One region of the Streptomyces changanensis genome, then DNA from elsewhere that is predicted to be linked to it. Evidence: riboswitches for the same ligand, from Rfam matches in the RefSeq annotation. Region 1 holds a riboswitch; the other holds the start of a gene.

Region 1 (7,396 bases):
ACTGGTTCGCCGGGGTCGCCTTCGCCGCCATCGGCATCGGCGCGCTCGTACCGGCCGCGATCATGTCGATCGCCGCGGCCAACCTCTTCACCCGCAACATCTACAAGGACTTCCTGAAGCCGGACGCCACCCCGGAGCAGGAGACCAAGGTGTCCAAGCTGGTGTCGCTGCTGGTCAAGGTGGGCGCGCTGGCGTTCGTCCTCACGATGGACAAGACGGTCGCCATCAACTTCCAGCTCCTCGGCGGCATCTGGATCCTCCAGACCTTCCCCGCGCTGGTCGGCGGCCTGTTCACCCGGTGGTTCCACCGCTGGGCGCTGCTCGGTGGCTGGGCGGTCGGCATGGTGTACGGCACCTGGACCGCGTACAACGTCGCCGGCCCCACGCAGAAGCACTTCGGCGGCTCGTCGGCGGAGATCCCCGGCATCGGGGAGATCGGGTACATCGGCCTCACCGCCTTCGTGCTGAACCTCCTGGTCACGGTGGTCCTCACGTTCGCGCTGCGGGCGGTGCGGGCGCCGGAGGGCGTCGACGAGACGACCGCCGGCGACTACACCGCCGACGTGGGCGACACGGGCGTCCGCCGGACGATGCCCAAGGTCGGCACCGGGCACTGAACCCCGGACCGCCCCGCGGCGAGGGCCCCCGCACCGTCCCGGCAGGGCGGCGGGGGCCCTCGTGCGCGTACCGGGCCGACGGGGGCCCTCGTCCGGTACCGGGCCGGTAGGCGAGGATGTGCGCATGACACGACGCCCGGTGCCCGCACCGCTCCCCCCGCGCCCCCGGCGCACCCCGGCGCTCCTGGCCGCCCTGGCGTCGCCGCTGCTGCTCCTCGTCGGCTGCGGCACGCAGGTGGCCGGCTCCGGCGCCCCGGACCGGGCGGAGTTGGAGGCCCGCGCCGCCGCCCTGCAGACCAGGGCGGAACACGTGTACGTGACCGAGGCCGACGGCTTCGACCTCGCCGAGCAGTCGGTGGGCGTCCTCGGCGACGACGGCTTCTCCGCGTCGTACGTCTCGAAGGGCGGCGGCACGCTCACCCTCGGCGTCGAGCGGGGCCGCCTCGAGGACGTGGGCTGCGCCGCCGTCCCGTCGGCCCCACCCGCCCCGTCGACCGGCACGGGCGCGGCCGGTGGCGGGCCGTGCGCAGCGGACGGGGCGCTGTGGTACCGCTCCGGGGACACGGCACACGAGTACCTGCGCGTCGAGGGCGGGCTGCGCATCCGCGTGAGCGCCGACCGCGCCGCCGTGGACCGCGCCACCCTGCGTGCCGCCGCCGAGCGGGCGCACCGCGCCTCCGACGAGGAGTTGGCAGAGGTACTGCCCGAACGCCCGCCCGGGTCGGGTGGCTCGGGCGGCACGAGCGGCAACGGCGGTCCCGGCGGCACGAGCGGCACGAGCGGCACGAGCGGCACAAGCGGCACGGCCGGCAGCGGCGGCCCCGGCGGCACCGGCGGCGCGCCCGTGGAGCGCGGGGACCTGCCTCCCGTGGGTGACGGGGCGCCCGACAACGGCGTGGGCGTGAGCGGCTGACCCCGCCCCACCACCCCGGCCGCGCCGCCCCCGCGGGCTCGCGGGAGCCCCGCGGCGGCCCGTGACGGCCCCCGTGTCCGCCCGCGCCGGCCCTCCCCGAGGGGCCACGCGCCGGTCCCGCGAGAGCCCCGTGGCAGCCCCGCGCGGACCCCTCCGCCGGGGCCGGAACCCCTCCCCGGGCTGCCACTGTTCGCGTACGCGCCGACACTCTGACACAACATGTGGGGTGTGCCGTGAGGGGTGCCCCCCACATGTATGCTCGTCCTCGCTGTCGCAGCAGGGGAATCCGGTGAGAGTCCGGAACTGTCCCGCAACGGTGTACCGGTGTGCCCTTCGCGTACCCGCGAGTCCGACGACCTGCCGGCAGCGCGCCCGGACCGTCCGGCCCGGGTGCCCAGACGTCCGGGCCTCGCGGAGTGGGCCGGTGGACGCGGTCACGCACGCCCCCGTGCCCGGGGTGAGGCGCGCCCCGCTCCCCCGCCCCCGCCCGCGGGACCCCGAGCCGAGCGAGGGAGAGCCCCCACGTGACCATCGCGCCAGCGGATCCGGCTTCAGCCACCGAAGTCGACGCGCCCGGGACCGCGCTGCTGCGGACCCTGACCGACCTCACCGCGGACCTCCCCGACGCCGACCCCGGCCGGGTCGCCGCCGCCGCCCTGCGCGGCCGGCACGCCGGGTCGGACGAGGCCGAACTGCGGGAGCTCGCCACCGAGGCGGCGGCCGGACTGATCGCCGAGGACCCCGCGTACTCGAAGCTCGCCGCGCGGCTCCTGACCCGGACCATCGCCGACGAGGCGGCGGGCCAGGGCGCGGTGTGCTTCTCGGCCTCCGTCGCCGTCGGCCACCGCGAGGGGCTCATCGCCGACCGCACCGCCGAGCTCGTGGCGGGCCACGCCGACCGGCTGGACGCCGTGATCGACCCCGCGGCCGACGACCGGTTCGGCTACTTCGGCCTGCGCACCCTGTACTCGCGCTACCTGCTGCGCCACCCGCTCACCCGCAAGGTGGTCGAGACCCCGCAGCACTTCCTGCTGCGGGTCGCCTGCGGCCTGGCCGCCGACCGTTCGGCGGGCGCCCTGGACGAGGTCGAGGCGCTGTACCGGCTGATGAGCCGCCTCGACTACCTGCCGTCCTCGCCGACCCTGTTCAACTCGGGCACCCGGCACCCCCAGATGTCCTCCTGCTACCTGCTGGACTCCCCGCAGGACGAGCTGGACTCCATCTACGACCGCTACCACCAGGTGGCCCGGCTCTCGAAGCACGCGGGCGGCATCGGTCTGTCGTACTCGCGGATCCGCGCCCGCGGTTCGCTGATCCGCGGCACCAACGGCCACTCCAACGGCATCGTGCCGTTCCTGAAGACGCTGGACGCGTCCGTCGCCGCCGTCAACCAGGGCGGGCGGCGCAAGGGCGCGGCCGCCGTCTACCTGGAGACCTGGCACGCGGACATCGAGGAGTTCCTGGAGCTGCGCGACAACACGGGCGAGGACGCCCGGCGCACGCACAACCTCAACCTGGCGCACTGGATCCCCGACGAGTTCATGCGCCGCGTCAACGCCGACGCCGACTGGTCGCTCTTCTCGCCGTCGGACGTCCCCGAGCTGGTCGACCTGTGGGGCGAGGAGTTCGACGCCGCCTACCGCGCCGCCGAGGCCAAGGGCCTGGCCCGCCGGACGATGCCGGCCCGCGACCTGTACGGCCGGATGATGCGGACGCTCGCGCAGACCGGCAACGGCTGGATGACGTTCAAGGACGCCGCCAACCGCACCGCCAACCAGACCGCCGAGCCGGGCCACACGGTCCACTCCTCCAACCTCTGCACGGAGATCCTGGAGGTCACGGACGACGGCGAGACCGCGGTCTGCAACCTGGGCTCCGTCAACCTCGGCGCGTTCGTGACCGGTGACTCCATCGACTGGGAGCGGCTGGACGAGACCGTCCGCACGGCCGTCACCTTCCTCGACCGGGTCGTCGACATCAACTTCTACCCGACCGAGCAGGCGGGCCGCTCCAACGCCCGCTGGCGCCCGGTGGGCCTGGGCGCGATGGGCCTCCAGGACGTCTTCTTCCGGCTGCGGCTGCCGTTCGACTCCCCCGAGGCGCTCGCCCTGTCGACGCGGATCGCCGAGCGGATCATGCTCGCCGCGTACGAGGCATCCGCCGACCTGGCCGAGCGCCACGGCCCGCTGCCCGCGTGGGAGAAGACGCGGACCGCGCGCGGCGTGCTCCACCCCGACCACTACGACGTCGAACTGGCCTGGCCCGAGCGGTGGGAGGCGCTGCGCGCCCGCGTCGCCGAGGTCGGCATGCGCAACTCGCTGCTGCTCGCCATCGCGCCGACGGCGACGATCGCCTCCATCGCCGGGGTCTACGAGTGCATCGAGCCGCAGGTCTCCAACCTCTTCAAGCGCGAGACGCTGTCCGGCGAGTTCCTCCAGGTCAACTCCTACCTGGTGGACGAGTTGAAGAAGCTCGGCGTGTGGGACGCGCAGACCCGTGAGGCGCTGCGCGAGTCCAGCGGCTCCGTGCAGGGCTTCACCTGGGTCCCGGCCGACGTGCGGGCCCTGTACCGCACGGCGTGGGAGATCCCGCAGCGCGGCCTGATCGACATGGCCGCCGCCCGCACGCCGTTCCTGGACCAGTCGCAGTCGTTGAACCTGTTCCTGGAGACGCCGACCATCGGCAAGCTGTCGTCGATGTACGCGTACGCCTGGAAGCAGGGGCTGAAGACGACGTACTACCTGCGCTCCCGCCCGGCGACCCGGATCGCCCGCGCCGCCCAGGCGTCCGCCGCCGCCCCCGTACCCGCCCAGCAGGTGTCCGAGCCCGACGCCGTCGCCTGCTCCCTGGAGAACCCCGAGTCCTGCGAGGCCTGTCAGTGATGTCCCCCCACACCGAGAAGAACCTGCTCGACCCGGGCTTCGAACTCACCCTGCGCCCCATGCGCTACCCGGACTTCTACGAGCGTTACCGGGACGCCATCAAGAACACCTGGACCGTCGAGGAGGTCGACCTCCACTCGGACGTCGCCGACCTCGCCAAGCTCACTCCCGGTGAGCAGCACATGATCGGCCGTCTGGTCGCCTTCTTCGCGACCGGCGACTCGATCGTGGCGAACAACCTGGTCCTGACGCTCTACAAGCACATCAACTCCCCCGAGGCGCGCCTCTACCTCTCGCGGCAGCTGTTCGAGGAGGCCGTGCACGTCCAGTTCTACCTGACGCTGCTCGACACCTACCTCCCCGATCCGGCGGACCGCGCGGCCGCGTTCGACGCCGTGGAGAACATCCCCTCCATCCGCGAGAAGGCGCAGTTCTGCTTCAAGTGGATGGACTCGGTCGAGAAGATCGAGCGGCTGGAGACGCGGGCCGACCGGCGCCGCTTCCTGCTGAACCTGATCTGCTTCGCCGCGTGCATCGAGGGCCTGTTCTTCTACGGCGCCTTCGCGTACGTCTACTGGTTCCGCTCGCGGGGTCTGCTGCACGGGCTGGCGACCGGCACCAACTGGGTCTTCCGTGACGAGACGATGCACATGAACTTCGCGTTCGAGGTCGTCGACACCGTCCGCAAGGAGGAGCCGGAGCTCTTCGACGACGCGCTGCGGCAGCAGGTCACGGACATGCTGAAGGAGGCCGTGGAGGCGGAGCTGCAGTTCGGCCGCGACCTGTGCGGCGAGGGCCTGCCGGGCATGAACACCGAGTCGATGCGCCAGTACCTGGAGTGCGTCGCCGACCAGCGCCTCACCCGCCTGGGCTTCGCCCCGGTGTACGGCTCGGAGAACCCGTTCGCGTTCATGGAGCTCCAGGGCGTCCAGGAGCTGACGAACTTCTTCGAGCGCCGCCCGTCCGCGTACCAGGTGGCCGTGGAGGGCTCCGTCGACCTGGACGAGGACTTCTGACGGGGAGCGCCGGGACGCTGCCCACGCGGCTCGCGGCCGGCGCCGCCGCCGCGCTGACCGTCGCCGCGGGCCTGGGAGCCAGGTCCGCGGCGACGGGCGCCTGGGCGACGTACGCCGGGGACGCGCTGTACACCGTGCTCGTCGTGGCGCTGGTGGTGCTGGTCGCGCCCCGGCTGCGGCCGGTGGCGGCGGCCGGGGCGGCGCTGGCGTTCTCGTGCGCGGTGGAGCTGTTCCAGCTGACGGGCGTACCGGCCGGGCTCGCCGCCCACAGCCGGCTGGCGCCGCTGGTCCTCGGCACCTCGTTCCACGCCCCGGACCTGCTCTGGTACGCGATCGGCGCGGCGGCCGGCTGGGCGGTCCACGCCGCCTGCCGCCGCGCCCGGGGCCGTGAGGGCCGCGGCCGCCGGACGACGACCACGGCCGTCTGACGCCGCGGCGTCGGCGCCGCGGGCCGTCATGCCGCGACGTCGGCGCCGCGGCCGTCAGATGCCGCAGCCGGAGGCGGACCAGAACCGGTCGGCCCGGTGGTCGAGGTGGGTGTGGTCGCCGTGCCCGGGGTAGCCCGGGCCGAGGATGCCGTTGAAGCCGTGGTTGCGGGCCTGCTGGGCGAGCCGGCACAGCGAGTGCGGGCCCGCGCCGAGGTCGGCGGCGTCCCCGTACAGATGGCGGCTGCCCGACGCGCCGCCGACCGCGTCGTTGCAGGCGTGGGAGCGGAAGCCGCTGGTCACGGTGATGGGCTGGTCGCCGAGCGCGTGGCGCAGGGCCTCCAGCTTCCACATCGTGCGCAGCGCGTTGGACTTCGCGGTGGCGGCGCTGACGGCCCCGCCGGACCAGGTGGTGTTGCAGTCGTTCAGCTCGGCGTAGCCGAAGTGGACGGGCGTGCAGTCGTCGTCCTGGAGGGCGTACAGCTTGCTGAAGGTGGCGGGGCCCGCGACGCCGTCGGCCGTCAGGCCGTACGCGGCCTGGAACCGCTTGACCGCCGCGGTGGTGGCCGGGCCGTAGGAGCCGTCGACGGCGAGGACGGCCCCGTATCCGGGGTAGCCGGCGACGCGGATCTGCAGCTGGGTGACGTCGGCGCCGGAGGCGCCCTGGGAGAGCGTGCGCGACCACGTGTAGCAGCCGTCGGCGTGGGCGGTGCCGGCCGTGGTGACCACGCCGACCGTCAGGGCAGACATGAGCATGACAAAAGACAGCAGGAGTCGTCCGGTCCGTCCGAGCATCGTGCCTCCGTGTCCGAGCGGGCGTCCCGGCGGGCGCCGGGCGCGACGGGCGGGACGGCGCGGGCGCCGTACCGCTCCCGAGACTGGCGGGGCGGTCGACGCGCGTCAACAGGGCGTGCCGCCCTTCACCCGCCCGACCCCCGACGGACGTGGACGGGTCCCGCCCCGGTCACCTGAGCGTGACCGGACCGGGACCCGTAGGACCTGGACGTACGGGGACCGGACGTGACGGGACGGGCCCGGACGTAAGGGACGGGTCCGGGGCCCGAAGGGCCTGGACGTGCCGGGCCGGACGTGCGGGGCCGCGACGGCGGCGTCAGTCGTTGGCGACGACCGGGTAGCGGGGCGTGCCCTCGGCCATCTGCTGCAGCGCGTCCTTGCGGTCCCGCTTCGACAGCCGGTCGATGTACAGGTACCCGTACAGGTGGTCCGTCTCGTGCTGGAGGCAGCGGGCGAAGTACCCGGTGCCCCGGACCTTGATGGGGTTGCCCTTCACGTCCTGGCCCCGCACCACCGCGTAGTCGGGCCGCGCCAGCGAGGCGTACGCCGTCGGGACGGACAGGCAGCCCTCGTTGGAGTCGTCGAGGTTGCGCCGGTCCGCCGGCAGCTCCTCCAGCACCGGATTGCAGACGACGCCGACGTGCCGCACGCCCTCGTCGTCCGGGCAGTCGTAGACGAAGACCTTCAGGTCGACGCCGATCTGGTTGGCGGCGAGACCCACGCCCTCGGCGGTGCGCTGGCTGGCGAA
Region 2 (7,396 bases), 4.1 Mb from region 1:
ACGGTCGTCCCCGACACCCGCAACCCCTCCAGCACCGCCAGCAGCCGCTCCTGCCCGTGCGGGTCGAGCCCGGCCGTCGGCTCGTCGAGGATGAGGACCCGGGGCCGCATCGCGACGGCCCCCGCGATCGCCGCGCGCTTCCGCTGCCCGTACGACAGCAGGTGCGTCGGCCGGTCCTCCAGCGCCACGATGTCCAGGGCCTCCAGCGCCTCGCGGACCCGGGCGCGGACCTCCTCCTCCGGCAGGCCCAGGTTCATCGGGCCGAACGACACGTCCTGCCCGACCGACGCGGCGAAGAGCTGGTCGTCCGGGTCCTGCACCACCAGCTGCACCGCCGTCCGCAGCCGGGTCAGGCCTCTGCGGTCGTACGTCACGTCCTCGCCGGCCAGGCGCAGCCGCCCGCTCGCGCACCGCAGACCGCCGCTCAGCAGCCGCAGCAGCGTCGTCTTGCCGCCGCCGTTGCGGCCCAGGACCGCCAGGGACCGCCCCTCCGGCACGGCGAAGTCGACCCCGCTCAGCACGGCGGGTCCGCCCTCGTAGGCGAACCCCGCCCCCACCAGCTCCACCACCGGCGACCCGGTCATCACACCACCCGTTCGAGTCCGAGGGCGGCCGCGACCAGCGCCGCCAGCAACACCGCCGTCGCCGCCAGGAAGCGGCGGTCCAGTCGCGCCGCGGGCACCAGCACCCGCAGCGTCCCGTCGTAACCGCGGCCGGCGAGACCGCTCTGCAGCCGTGTCGCCCGGTCGAAGGCGCGGACGAACGCGGTGGCCCCGAGCCCGGCCGCCGAGCGCCACGCCGCGGCCCGGCTGGTCGTCCCCAGCCGCGCGGCCTGCGCCTGCCGGATCCGCGCCACCGCGTCCAGCAGCAGGAAGCCGATGCGGTACATCACCAGCGCCACGTCCACCACCGGCGCGGGCACGCCCGCCCGCACCAGCCGGGGCAGCACGTCCGACACGGGCGTCGTGAAGGCGAAGAGCAGCACCCCCAGCGACGCCGCCGACGACCGCAGCAGCAACTCCCCGGCCTGCACGGCCCCACCGGGCGCGGGCGCCACCCAGCCCGCCGGGCCGCCCACTTGGAACAGCAGCGGCACCGCGCCCGTGACGCAGAAGCCGAGCGGCACCCGCCACGCCCGCCACAGCTGCCGCGGAGCCACCCCGGCCGGCCCCAGCAGCACCACGACGGCGACCACCGCCACCAGTGCCGCGCCCGGCCACGGCGGCAGGGACACCGCACAGACCGTCAGGCCGAGACCGAGCACGGCCTTCTCGCCCGGGTGGCGGCGGCGCCAGCGGCTGCCGTGCGCCGCCACGTCGATGGGCAGCACCCCCGCTACTCCCCGGACGCCGCGGGCGGCTCGGCCGCCCCGCCGGCCCCGGCCCGCTCCTCACCCTGGCGGCGCCCGCGGCGCAGCCCGAAGTAGTACGCCAGCACTCCGGCGCCCAGCGCGGCCTGCAGGGAGAACAGCGCCGACTCCACCTCACCCGACGGCGGCTCGTACAGCGGGCTGAACCACGGCTCGTAGTCGGGGGCGTTCTCGGTGATCGCCACCTCCGCCTGCGCGTCCGCGCCCGTGAACGGCTCCTCTTTGTGATCGCCCAGGCCGAGCGCCAGCGGCAGCACCGCCAGCGCCACCACGACGAGCAGCAGCAGGGTGTTGATCCTCGCGTTCCGGCTCATCGGACCGCCGCCTCCTTCGCCGCGCCCGACGCCGGGAGCACGCCGAGCCGGGCCAGCTCGCCCCCGCTCGACTGCCGCAGCAGCCGCATCACCAGCACCGTCAGCAGGCCCTCGCTCACCGCCAGGGGGAGCTGCGTCACCGCGAAGATCCCGCCGAACTTGGCGAGCGCGCCCGTGAAGCCGCTGCCCGGGTCGGGGAACGCGAGCGCCAGCTGCACGCTCGTCACGCAGTACGTGGACAGGTCCGCCGCGAACGCGCCGAAGAAGACGGCCACCATCAGGGGCGCTCCCGTGCGGCGCAGCAGCCGGTACAGCCCGTACCCGGCCCACGGTCCCACGACCGCCATCGAGAAGGCGTTCGCGCCGAGCGTCGTCAGACCGCCGTGCGCCAGCAGCAGCGCCTGGAACAGCAGGGTGATCGTGCCGAGCACGGCCATGATGGGCGGCCGGAACAGGATGGCGCCGAGCCCGGTACCGGTGGGGTGGCTGCAGCTGCCCGTCACCGACGGGATCTTCAACGCGGACAGGACGAACGTGAACGCCCCGGAGGCGCCGAGCAGCAGCGTCGACTCGGGGTTGGCCCTGACCTCCCGGGTCAGCGCCCGGACGCCGTGGACGACGAACGGAGCGGCCGCCAGTGTCCAGGCGACCGCGTGTTCCCGGGGTAGGAACCCTTCGGCTATATGCATGTGGGGGAGACCCTCTCCAGCACCTCGTGGATGGACAACGCGCCCTGGCCGGTCTCCTGGCTGACGGGTACTACCGCCTCGACCCCGCCTTCCCGGACGCCGCGGTCTCCCGCGGCGGTCCAGTGGCTTCCCCGCTTGCGCGGGGGGTGGGGCCGGACTTCCCGATCACAGTGGCGAGGGCCGCGCCGGTTCCACACCGGCTTCCCGTACACCAAGGCCCTGCGACACTAGTGCGTTGACCAGGTACATCACAACCGCGCGCACGGGGGGCCTCGCCGCACGGGCAGGCGCTCGCGGGCACCCGCCACGCCCTACCGCTTGCGGTAGCCGTACGCCTCCGAGGCCGCCGTCTCCACCGCGTCGAGGTCGCCGCCCGCCGCCGCGGTGACGACGGCCGCCACCGCGCCCTCCACGAACGGCGCGTCCACCAGCCTCGTCCCCGCCGGCAGTTCCCCCTCCTCCTCCAGCAGCGCCTTCACCGTCAGGACGGCGCTGCCCAGGTCCACCAGGACCGCGACGCCGGCGCCGCCGTCGACCTCCGCGGCCGCCCGCGCGACCAGCTCGGCGCTCGTACCGAGCCCGCCGTCCGGCCCGCCGCCGGCCGCCGCCACCGGTACCCCGCCGGCGCCCCCGGCCAGTCCCCGGGCGAGCGCGGCTACGGCCTCCGCGACCGGGGCGCTGTGCGAGACGAGCACGACACCCACGGGCGCCCCCGCCCCGCTCACGCCGCCTCCCCCGTGGCGTCGGCGAGTGCCGCGAAGAGCAGCGCGGCCGACGTGGCGCCCGGGTCCCGGTGTCCCACCGACCGCTCGCCGAGGTAACTGGCCCGTCCCTTGCGGGCGCGCATCGGCCCGGTCGCCGCCGCGCCCTCCGCGGCGGCCCGCGCGGCCGCCGCGACGGCGTCCGGCCGGTCCTGGCCGAGCGCGGCCACGGCCGGCTGCAGCGCGTCCAGCATCGTCTTGTCCCCGGCCCGCGCCCCGCCGAGCCGGGCCACCGCCGCGACACCGGCGTCCAGCGCCTCCGCCAGTCGCGCGGGCGCCACCTCGGGCTCGTCGCCCAGGGCCTTGCCGGCGCTCCGCAGCAGCGTGCCGTACAGCGGCCCCGACGCCCCGCCCACCGTGGAGATCAGCCGCCGGCCGGCCAGCACCAGGACCGCGCCGGGCGCCCGCGGCGGCTCCTCCTCCAGCGCGGCCGCCACCGCCGTGAAGCCGCGCCGCAGGTTGGCCCCGTGGTCGGCGTCGCCGATCGCGGAGTCCAGCTCCGTGAGGAGGTCGGCGTCCCGGTCCACGGCCGCCGCCATCGCGGCCATCCACCGCAGGAACGTCCCGGAGTCCAGCACCGCGCTCACCACCCCCACCGCAGCGCCGGTGTCCGCACCGGCGCGTCCCACAGCCGCAGCAGCTCCTCGTCCGCCCGGCACAGCGTCACCGAGGCACCGGCCATGTCCAACGACGTCACGTAGCTGCCGACGAGCGTGCGGGCCACCGGCACCCCGCGCTCGCCCAGCACCCGGTGCACCTCGGCGCCGAACCCGTACAGCTCCAGCAGCGGCGTCCCGCCCATGCCGTTGACCAGCAACAGCACCGGACCCGAGGGCCGCAGGTCGTCCAGCACGACGTCCACCGCCACGTCGGCGATCTCCCGCGACGTCATCATCGGGCGCCGCTCGCGCCCCGGTTCGCCGTGGATGCCGACGCCCAGCTCCAGCTCGCCGGGCGGCAGGTCGAAGGTGGGGCCGCCCTTCGCGGGCGTGCTGCACGCGCTCAGCGCCACCCCGAAGCTGCGGGACGCGGCGTTCACCCGGCGCGCGATCGACTCGACCCGCTCCAGCGGCGCGCCCTCCTCGGCGGCGGCGCCGGCGATCTTCTCCACGAACAGGGTCGCCCCCGTACCGCGCCGCCCGGCCGTGTACAGGCTGTCGGAGACGGCCACGTCGTCGTCGACGAGAACCCGGGCGACCTGCACGCCCTCGTCCTCGGCGAGCTCCGCCGCCATGTCGAAGTTCAGCACGTCACCCGTGTAGTTCTTCACCACGAACAGCACGCCGGCGCCGCTGTCCACCGCGGCCGCGGCCCGGACCATCTGGTCGGGCACCGGCGACGTGAACACCTCGCCCGGGCACGCCGCGGAGAGCATCCCCGGGCCGACGAACCCGGCGTGCAGCGGTTCGTGCCCCGACCCGCCGCCCGACACCAGGGCGACCTTCCCGGCGACCGGCGCGTCCCGGCGGACCACCACCCTGTTCTCGACGTCGACGGTGAGTTCCGGATGCGCCGCCGCGAAGCCCCGCAGGGCGTCGGCGACGACGGTCTCGGGCACGTTGATCAGCATCCTCACGGCTACTCCTCACGAGACGTACCCGCACAGTACCGAGAGGAGGACGCGGCCCTCAGTAGTTCTGCCACTCGTGCCGCGCGTACTCCAGCACCACCGGGTCCAAGAGGGTGCTGGCCCGGACGTCCAGGGGGCGGCGGTCGCGCGGGAAGACCGTGGCCGCCTCCAGCACCGCGCCGTCCAGGAAGCGCAGCGGCGGCGCGTCCCGGGCGAGGCGCGGCGTCGGCGGCGGCCCGTCCGCCCCCGGGGTGGCGAGGACGAAGCCCCAGTTGCCGAAGCTCGGCACGTCCACCTGGTACGCGGTGGTCGCGTACCCGGCCTCCCGGATCGTCGCGGCGACCGACCAGTACGTCCGGGGCGCGAAGAAGGGCGACCCGGCCTGCACCACGACCCGTCCCTCGGGCTCCAGGACCCGGCCGAGCAGGTGGTAGAACTCCACGCTGTACAGCTTCGCCAGCGCGGCCGTGTCCGGGTCGGGGAAGTCGACGACCACCGCGTCGTAGCGCCGGCCGGCGTCACGCAGCCAGGTGAACGCGTCGGCGTTGACGACCGTCACCCGCGGGTCCTCCAGGGCCCGACCGTTCAGGTCGACAAGCGGTGTGAAGGTGCGGGCCAGCCGGGTCACGGCCGGGTCGAGGTCGACGAGCGTCACCTCCCGGACGTCGCCGTAGCGCAGCACCTCCCGCAGCGCCAGGGCGTCGCCGCCGCCCAGCACCAGCACGGACGCGCGCTTCCCGGACAGGGCGGGGTGGACCAGCGCCTCGTGGTACCGGTACTCGTCGACGGACGAGAACTGCAGGTCGCCGTTGAGGAACAGCCGCGTGTCCGGCGCCCCGGTGAACGCCGTCGACCGGGTGACGACGACGTCCTGGTACGGCGTCGTCTCGGCGTGCACGATCGGGTCGCGGTACAGCCGCTGCCGCGCGGTGACCTCGATGTCGTCGGCGAGGACGTACACCGTCCCCAGCACGGCGAGCACGGCGCCCACCCCCGCGAGCAGCCCCGCCCGCACGGCGCGGCGGGTCTCCCGCCGGAAGATCCACAGGACGACCCCGCCCCCGGCGACGGCGTTCACCGCGCCGACCACCAGGGCGCCCTTCAGCTGCCCGAAGGCGGGCAGGAGCAGCAGCGGGAAGCACAGGCCGCCGACGAGGGCGCCGACGTAGTCCGCGGCGAACAGGTCGGCCACGGCGCTGCCGGCCTCCTGCCGCCGGATCCGCTGGAGGAGCGTCATCAGCAGCGGTATCTCCGCGCCGATCAGCAGGCCGACGACGAACGACGCCACGACCATGGCCGGCATGTAGATCCGCAGCCAGGAGAACGCCACGTACAGCAGGAGGACGGAGAGGCCGCCGACGAGCCCCAACACCAGCTCCACCAGGGCGAACGCGCCGACGGCGCGCCGCTGGAGCGGTTTGGCGGCCAGCGAGCCGACGCCCATCGCGAAGACCATGACGGAGATGACCACGGAGGTCTGCATCACGGAGTTGCCGATGAGGTAGCTGCCGAGGGCGGTCAGCGCCAGCTCGTAGACCAGTCCGCAGGCGGCGCAGACGAACACCGCGAGGAGCAGCAGCACGCGGGTGCCCCGCGGGTGGGACGGTGGCGGGGCGGTGGGGGAGGGGGAAGGGGCCGGGGCGGTGGTGGTGGTGCTCATGGCGGGGAGGTCAGGAGACCGCGGCGCCGACCATGAAGGCCGTACCGAGGTACAGGGCCGCCTGGACCCAGGCGGCGGGGTGCGGGCGGTCGCCCTGATCGTCGAGGACGGCGGCGCCGAGCCTGCCGGGCGTCAGGGTGCCGACCACCAGCGAGACCAGCGTCATGACGACGACCCCGGCGAGCCCGTACAGCAGGGTGCTGAGCAGCCCCAGGCCGAGACCGAGTTCCGACTCGCTGGCCCGGATCGACTGCTCGATGACGAGGCCGACGGCGACGGTCTGGCCGGCGAGGAGCACCGCGGCGCCGCGGTTGCGCTCGGTCCACACCACGTGGAAGAGCTTGCCGGGGGTCACCCAGTCGAGCGCGACGAAACCGGCCACCATCACGGCGAAGCCGACCAGGCCGTACAGCACGGCCGTGCCGGCCGACTCGAGGATCTCTGCCACGGGGGTTGCCTTTCGGGGACGTCGTCGGGGGTCACGGGTGCGCGGCGGGAGCGCGGGTCACTTGCCGGCGCCGGGCCCGCCACCGCGGAAGCCGGCGCCGTCCGGGTCCGGCCACACCGACCGCAGGTGCGACTTCCAGCGGCGGTAGCCGGTCCGGTAGTCCGTGACCTCGATCCGGCTGCCGGTGCGGTGCGGGCTGATGGCGACGATGTCGTCGCGGTAGCGCAGGAAGACGCGGTCGCCCGAGTCGAACCGGGAGGTGGCCCCGGCGTGGCCGTCGATCTCCCGGGCCACCGCCGCCGGCGCGTCCCGCGGGTCGAGGCGGTCGGCGCCGAGGGCGCGGTACTGTCGGCTGATCCAGGCGGACGGGACGGAGTTGCCGTCGTCGTCGCGGTCGGGGTCGCCGCCGCACCCACCGAGGGCGGCCGCGACCAGCAGCAGCGCGCAGACGCGTCGGGCGGTCCTCATCGTGCCTCCAGCCGGGAGCGGGTCGCCACGATCCGGCGGCTCCCCGGGTACGTGTGCCAGGTGCGCCAGCTCAGCCCGGTGTCGTCGGCGTCGACGGTCAGCGCGGTGACCGCGTCG

The links. A riboswitch is a leader RNA that binds a small molecule or an ion and turns the genes downstream of it on or off. The one in region 1 is predicted to bind cobalamin.
Region 2: linked by a shared signal. The riboswitch ahead of NRO40_RS01710 (energy-coupling factor ABC transporter permease) and the one ahead of NRO40_RS20040 (ribonucleoside-diphosphate reductase subunit alpha) in region 1 are both predicted to bind cobalamin.

What each region holds. Positions count from the first base shown of each region.
Region 1 covers NZ_CP102332.1:4,478,512-4,485,907, reverse strand. Annotated here, with positions in the region: gene mctP (monocarboxylate uptake permease MctP) at 1-617, shown strand, start outside; gene NRO40_RS20045 (hypothetical protein) at 742-1,530, shown strand; cobalamin riboswitch at 1,782-1,909, shown strand; gene NRO40_RS20040 (ribonucleoside-diphosphate reductase subunit alpha) at 2,055-4,412, shown strand; gene NRO40_RS20035 (ribonucleotide-diphosphate reductase subunit beta) at 4,412-5,428, shown strand; gene NRO40_RS20030 (ribosomal maturation YjgA family protein) at 5,425-5,856, shown strand; gene NRO40_RS20025 (D-Ala-D-Ala carboxypeptidase family metallohydrolase) at 5,911-6,648, opposite strand; gene def (peptide deformylase) at 6,965-7,396, opposite strand, start outside.
Region 2 covers NZ_CP102332.1:394,243-401,638, reverse strand. Annotated here, with positions in the region: gene NRO40_RS01725 (energy-coupling factor ABC transporter ATP-binding protein) at 1-584, opposite strand, end outside; gene cbiQ (cobalt ECF transporter T component CbiQ) at 584-1,330, opposite strand; gene NRO40_RS01715 (energy-coupling factor ABC transporter substrate-binding protein) at 1,336-1,683, opposite strand; gene NRO40_RS01710 (energy-coupling factor ABC transporter permease) at 1,680-2,372, opposite strand; cobalamin riboswitch at 2,402-2,603, opposite strand; gene NRO40_RS01705 (PTS-dependent dihydroxyacetone kinase phosphotransferase subunit DhaM) at 2,684-3,097, opposite strand; gene dhaL (dihydroxyacetone kinase subunit DhaL) at 3,094-3,711, opposite strand; gene dhaK (dihydroxyacetone kinase subunit DhaK) at 3,717-4,709, opposite strand; gene NRO40_RS01690 (polyamine aminopropyltransferase) at 4,762-6,363, opposite strand; gene NRO40_RS01685 (DUF350 domain-containing protein) at 6,374-6,811, opposite strand; gene NRO40_RS01680 (DUF4247 domain-containing protein) at 6,869-7,279, opposite strand; gene NRO40_RS01675 (DUF2617 family protein) at 7,276-7,396, opposite strand, start outside.